Regions from separate parts of the Kitasatospora sp. UYEF31 genome, predicted to be linked through region 1. Evidence: predicted binding sites of a transcription regulator. Region 1 holds the regulator's gene; the other holds the start of a gene.
What was found. The regulator HrcA, encoded in region 1, represses chaperone genes, less so after heat shock. The targets are predictions, from matches to a motif close to TTNGCACTCNGNNNNNCNGAGTGCNAA.

Region 1 (3,395 bases):
GCGCCGGGCACCGCGAGCGATCCGGAGGCGGTGGTCACAAGTCGGCTCGGCCGTCCGGTGCCGGGCCCCGGGCCGGGAGCGGTTCCCGCAGCACGGGGCCCGGACTGGGGCCCGGACCGAGGCCGCACCAGGGTCACCGTCTCGCCGTCGACCATGAAGGCGCGGGGCTCCATCGGGAACACCCGCAGCTTCCCGTGCCGGTCCTCCAGCGTGACGACAAAACCTTCGGGGCTCTTCTCCACACGCACCACCGCCCCGCAGAAGCCGGTCTCGGCCTCTTCCACCACCAGATCGGGTACGGCCTCCACCTCCGGGGCAGGCTTGGACCGCTTCCACGGTGGGGTCAGATCGGGGGAATACAGTCTGCTGCGCGGCGTGCCCTGCGGTGTTTCCTGCTGTTCGTGCATGAGGCGCGACGTTAATCCGATGAACCGTCATGCTCCACGGGGCGCGCCGCGACCCCGCGGACGTAGTCGATCTGCCGTTCCACGAAGGCCCTGTCCACCACGGCCCCGTGCCCCGGCAGCCAGACGCCCGCGTCGAGCTCCGCGAACAGCCGCTCCAGCGTCCCCGGCCACTCCTGCGGGTACGAGTCCGGCCCGTACGCGGGCGGCGCCCCCTCCTCGATCACGTCCCCGGCGACGACGAGCCCCGCATCGGGCACGTGCACGGCCAGATCGGCACCGGTGTGGCCCCGGGCCAGAGCGAACAGCACGCACCTGCCGACCCGTGCGGGACGGCCCGGGGCCACCAGGCGGGACGGTGGGGTAATCCGTACGGCCGTCATTTCTTCTTCCGGAAAACCGTGGTGGACCGCGCTCGCGCGCCCCTCGTCACCGAACCGCTCCAGATAAGCCGGCAACGCCTCGTGCCCCCACACCCTGACGTCCGGGAAGCGCTGTACGACGGCGGCCCCGCCGTAGCAGTGGTCGAAGTGGCCGTGCGTATAGACGAGATCCGTCACGGGGAGCCCCGGGAACTCCACGGCGAGTTCATCGAGGAAGCCCTCGGTCTCCCGTTCGTACGAACTCGTGTCGACCAGGGTCAGCCCGTCAGCCCCACTGACCACAGCGAGGTTCAGCATCAACTCCGGAACGTACCGCCGGAAACACCCCGGTGCCGCCCCGATCTGCTCCCACCTGCGGAGATAGTCGCTCATGGGGTTTACCATGCCCTACCCCGGACGGTGGTTGCGGGGTACGGTCCGTCGTACGGCCGCCGTACACTGGCACTCCGGGTCCTGGAGTGCCAGCGCCCGGGTCCCGCGGAACGGCCGTGAAGCGGCCGCGGAAGCGACTGATGCGAGGGAGGTGCGCCACGTGCTGGACGAACGCAAGCTCGCGGTGCTGCGCGCCATCGTGCAGGACTACGTCGCAACAGAAGAGCCGGTCGGATCAAAGGCTCTGACCGACCGGCACAACCTCGGGGTCTCCCCGGCCACGATCCGCAACGACATGGCGGCCCTCGAAGAAGAGGGCTACATCGCCCAACCGCACACCAGTGCAGGCCGGGTGCCCACCGACAAGGGCTACCGCCTGTTCGTCGACCGGCTGTCGACGATCAAGCCGCTGTCCGGAGCCGAACGCCGGGCCATCTCCGTCTTCCTGGAAGGCGCACTCGACCTCGACGACGTCGTCGGGCGTACGGTCCGGTTGCTGGCCCAGTTGACCCAGCAGGTCGCCGTGGTGCAGTACCCCTCACTGACGCGCTCCACTGTGCGGCATGTGGAACTCCTCGCGCTGACCCCCGCCCGGGTGATGCTGGTGCTCATCACCTCCACCGGGCGGGTCGAACAGCGCAACATGGACGCCCCCGCGCCCATCAGCGAAAGCCTGCTCGCCGACCTGCGGGCCCGGCTCAACGCCCGGGTCGTCGGACGGCGTTTCACCGATGTGCCCACCTTGGTGCAGGATCTAGGGGAATCCTTCACTTCGGAGGACCGTCCGGTCGTGAACTCGGTGCTGGCTACTCTGCTCGACACCCTCGTCGAACAGCAGGAGGAGAAAGTCGTGCTCGCGGGCACGGCCAACCTCACACGGTTCGGTCCGGACTTCCCGATGACCATCCGCCCGGTGCTCGAAGCACTGGAGGAGCACGTGGTGCTCCTCCGGCTTCTGGGCGAGAGCGGGGACCCGGGGATGACGGTCCGCATCGGACACGAGAACATGCATGAGGGCCTGGCCGCCACGTCAGTGGTTTCCACCGGGTACGGCAACGGCGCACAGTCGCTGGCCAAACTCGGTGTGCTGGGCCCGACAAGGATGGACTACCCGGGAACGATGGGAGCGGTACGCGCCGTGGCACGGTACGTCGGACAGATTCTCGCGGAGTCGTAGTGGCAGCGGACTACTACGAAACTCTCGGTGTGCGGCGCGACGCCACCCCCGAAGAGATCAAGAAAGCATTCCGTCGGCTCGCTCGCGAGCTGCACCCGGATGTCAACCCCGATCCGAAGACCCAGGAGCGGTTCAAGGAGATCAACGCCGCCTACGAGGTCCTCTCGGACGCTCAGAAGCGGCAGATGTACGACCTGGGCGGCGACCCGCTCAGCCCGAACGGCGGGGCCGGCGGCTTCGGCAACGCAGGGTTCGGCTTCAGCGACATCATGGACGCCTTCTTCGGCCAGGCCTCGCAGCGCGGACCGCGCTCGCGGACCCGCCGCGGCCAGGACGCGATGATCCGCATCGAGATCACCCTCGAAGAGGCCGCGTTCGGGACGACCAAGGAGATCCAGGTCGACACGGCCGTCACCTGCACTACGTGCAACGGTGAAGGCGCGGCGCCCGGAACCCATGCCGAGACCTGCGACATGTGTCGCGGTCGCGGTGAGGTCTCCCAGGTCACCCGGTCGTTCCTCGGCCAGGTCATGACCTCGCGGCCGTGTCCGCAGTGCCAGGGCTTCGGCACCGTGGTGCCGCACCCGTGCCCCGAGTGCGCCGGCGACGGCCGCATCCGGGCCCGGCGGACCCTCACGGTCAAGATCCCGGCGGGCGTGGACTCCGGCACCCGCATCCAGCTGGCCGGCGAGGGCGAAGTCGGCCCCGGCGGCGGCCCGCCCGGCGACCTGTACGTGGAGATCGTCGAACGCGAGCACGAGCAGTTCGAGCGCCGCGGGGACGACCTGCACTGCACCGTCGAGCTGCCGATGACCGCGGCGTCGCTCGGCACCAAGGTGCCGTTGCAGACTCTGGACGGCCAGGAGGAGCTGGACATCCGGCCGGGCACGCAGTCCGGCCAGTCCATCCCACTGCACGGGCGCGGCATCACACACCTGCGCGGCAACGGGCGCGGCGACCTCATCGTGCACGTTGAGGTCATGACCCCGTTGAAGCTGGACGCGCGTCAGGAGGAACTGCTGCGTGAACTGGCCAAGCTGCGCGGCGAGGAACGGCCCC
Region 2 (3,395 bases), on a different contig from region 1:
TCGATGGCCGCGCGGGTCGCCGAGACGGCGTCCTCAAGACGGTGCTTCTTCTCCTTGAGCTCGACCTCGGTGGCCGCGCCGACACGGATGACGCACACGCCGCCGGCCAGCTTGGCCAGGCGCTCCTGGAGCTTCTCGCGGTCCCAGTCCGAGTCGGTGTTCTCGATCTCCGACTTGATCTGCTTGACGCGGTCCGCGATGCCCTCGGCGGAACCGGCACCGTCGACGACCGTGGTGGCGTCCTTGGTGATGGTCACGCGACGGGCACTGCCGAGCACCTCAAGACCGGCCTGCTCCAGCTTGAGACCGATCTCCGGCGCGATGACCTGGCCGCCGGTGAGCACGGCCATGTCCTCCAGCATCGCCTTGCGGCGGTCGCCGAAGCCCGGGGCCTTGACCGCGACGGCGTTGAACGTGCCGCGGATCTTGTTCACGACGAGCGTGGACAGGGCCTCGCCCTCGACGTCCTCGGCCACGATCAGCAGCGGCTTGGAGCCGCCGGCACCGATGACCTTCTCAAGCAGCGGCAGCAGGTCGGCGAGTGCGCCGATCTTGCCCTGGTGAATCAGGATGTACGGGTCTTCCAGGATCGCTTCCATGCGCTCCTGGTCGGTGACCATGTACGGCGACAGGTAGCCCTTGTCGAACTGCAGGCCCTCGGTGAACTCCAGCTCGAGGCCCATGGTGTTCGACTCTTCGATGGTGATGACACCATCCTTGCCGACCTTGTCCATGGCCTCGGCGATGAGCTCGCCGATCTTGCGGTCCTGCGCGGAGAGCGCGGCGACGTTGGCCACGTCTTCCTTGCCGTCGACCTCGCGGGCGGTCTTGAGGAGCTCGTCGGAGACCGCGGCCACGGCCGCGTCGATGCCCTTCTTCAGACCCGTCGGGGTCGCGCCGGCCGCGACGTTGCGCAGGCCTTCGCGTACGAGGGCCTGGGCCAGGACGGTCGCGGTGGTGGTGCCGTCACCCGCGATGTCGTTGGTCTTGGTGGCGACCTCCTTGGCGAGCTGCGCGCCAAGGTTCTCGTACGGGTCGGTGAGCTCGATCTCACGGGCGATGGTCACACCATCGTTGGTGATGGTCGGCGCGCCGAACTTCTTGTCGATGACGACGTTGCGGCCCTTGGGGCCGAGCGTCACCTTGACCGCGTCGGCGAGCGCGTTGACACCGCGCTCCAGGGAGCGGCGGGCGTGCTCGTCGAACTGCAGGATCTTCGCCATGGGAAAATCAGTCCTTACCGGTACGAAAGCGTCCTCGCTGATACCGGGCTCCAACGTATTGCGAGCCCGGAAAAGCTGTGAAAAAGAACTGCGCCCCGGTCCCCGGGCCGTGGCCTGGGCACCGGGGCGCAGTCAGGTACTACCGAGTTCTAGGAACTCACTTCTCGATGATCGCGAGAACGTCGCGCGCCGAGAGGACGAGGTATTCCTCGCCGTTGTACTTCACCTCGGTGCCGCCGTACTTGCTGTAAAGAACGACGTCACCGACCTTGACGTCGAGCGGAAGACGCTGACCGTCTTCGAAGCGACCCGGACCGACGGCCAGGACGACGCCCTCCTGGGGCTTCTCCTTGGCAGTGTCCGGAATAACCAGGCCGGAGGCCGTGGTCTGCTCGGCTTCGAGCGTCTGGACCACAATGCGGTCCTCGAGCGGCTTGATGGCAACCTTGGTGCTGGTCGTCATGTCGACCTCCCCCTTCGGAGAATCACGGGGTGATGGCTTGGGTGGCGACGTGGAACAGGCCCGTCGTCGCGGGTGCCGGACCATCACATCGCATTGGCACACTCACGGGGAGAGTGCCAGTGGAGACATTAGGACGCGGTTAGCACTCCGTCAACCAGAGTGCCAGAACGCGGCGCGTCTTGACTGCCTTCCCTACGGGCAACGAACCAGGTGGATCAAGCATTCCCGACCCGCCCGACAGACTTCCCCTGTGTGCCGCCACGGGACTGTCGGACCGCACCGTCACCACAGGTGGGGACAGGCGAGAATGGTCCTGTGGCCACCGAAGACCGTGCCGACGACCGTACGGTCGAGGCGTTCCAGACCCTGCTGACCGACGAGGGGCAGGGCCTGCTGGCCGCGCTCAAAGATTTCACCCAGGGCGAAGAGATCGGCCTCGCCACCCGGCTGCGCCGGGACCACGCCCCCGACCGCGTCGCCACCGCCATGGCCCAGGCCCGGCTGCGGCAGCGGGCCAGGGTGAAGTTCGGCACGGACGCCGACCGCATGTACTTCACGCCCAACGGCGTCGAGCAGTCCACCAGGTCGTCGGTGGCCGCGCACCGGGCGGACCGGCTCGCCGCGGCCGGTGTGTCGAAACTCGCCGACCTGTGCTGCGGCATCGGCGGTGACGCCCTCGCGGTCGCCCGCCGGGGCATCGACGTGCTTGCGGTCGATCTCGACCCGCTGTCCTGCGCGGTGGCTCGCGCCAACGCCCTGGCGTTCGGCCTCCAGGGCCGGATCACCGTCGTGCGGGCGGATGTGACGACCGTCGACGTCGACGGCTGCGACGCCGCCTTCCTGGACCCGGCCCGGCGCGGGGCCCGCGGCCGGATCTTCGATCCGGAGTCCTACTCGCCGCCGCTGTCCTTCCTTGACGATCTCGTACGGAAGATCCCCCGCGGCGCTGCGAAGGTCGCCCCGGGCATCCCGCACGAGGCCGTCCCCGAGGGCTTCGAAGCCGAGTGGGTGTCCGACTGCGGCGACGTGAAGGAGGCCGTGCTGTGGTGGGGCTCCCTGGCGACCGTGCCGCTGCGGGCCACCCTGCTGCCCACGGGCACCACGCTGACCGCCCAGCGGGCCCGCCAGGCCCCCGTCGGACCCGTCCGCCGCTACCTCTACGAGCCGGACGGCGCGGCGATCCGGGCGCATCTGGTCGCCGAGGTAGCCGAGACCGTGGAGGGCACGCTGGTCGACGAGACGATCGCGTACGTGACCTCCGACCGACTCGTCCGCACACCGTTGGCGACCCCGTACGAGATCACCGACGTGCTGCCGTTCGGGATGAAGAAGCTCAAGGCGCTGCTGCGGGAGCGGCGCGTGGGCAACCTGACGGTCAAGAAGCGCGGCTCGGCGGTGGAGCCCGAAGAGGTCCGCCGCCAGGTGAAGCCGTCGGGTCCGAACGCCGCGACGGTGATCCTGACCCGAGTGGCGGGGGCCCCGACGATGATCGTCGCCCAGCCGGTACCCGACTGACCCCAGCGCCCCGAGCGCGCCCGGAGGGCGCGGCCCGACCGGGCGACGCGCGGGCGCCGAACGACGACTGAGCGCAGCGAAGACGGCGTGAGGAAAACGCCCGCGCTTGGAGCCCGGCAACAACACAGCGAGGGCGCGCAGCGCCCCGAGCGCGCCCGGAGGGCGCGGCCCGACCGGGCGACGCGCGGGCGCCG

Region 2: a site for HrcA is predicted at 1,826-1,852, ahead of groES (co-chaperone GroES). Genes of this name have one in related genera too.

Annotation. Positions count from the first base shown of each region.
Region 1 is NZ_JBXAWK010000074.1:5,037-8,431, forward strand. Features, by position in the region: gene AC0Z36_RS26180 (DUF3097 domain-containing protein) at 1-407, opposite strand, end outside; gene AC0Z36_RS26185 (MBL fold metallo-hydrolase) at 419-1,159, opposite strand; gene hrcA (heat-inducible transcriptional repressor HrcA) at 1,320-2,336, shown strand; gene dnaJ (molecular chaperone DnaJ) at 2,336-3,395, shown strand, end outside.
Region 2 is NZ_JBXAWK010000049.1:25,693-29,087, reverse strand. Features, by position in the region: gene groL (chaperonin GroEL) at 1-1,223, opposite strand, end outside; gene groES (co-chaperone GroES) at 1,381-1,686, opposite strand; gene AC0Z36_RS22160 (class I SAM-dependent methyltransferase) at 2,002-3,201, shown strand.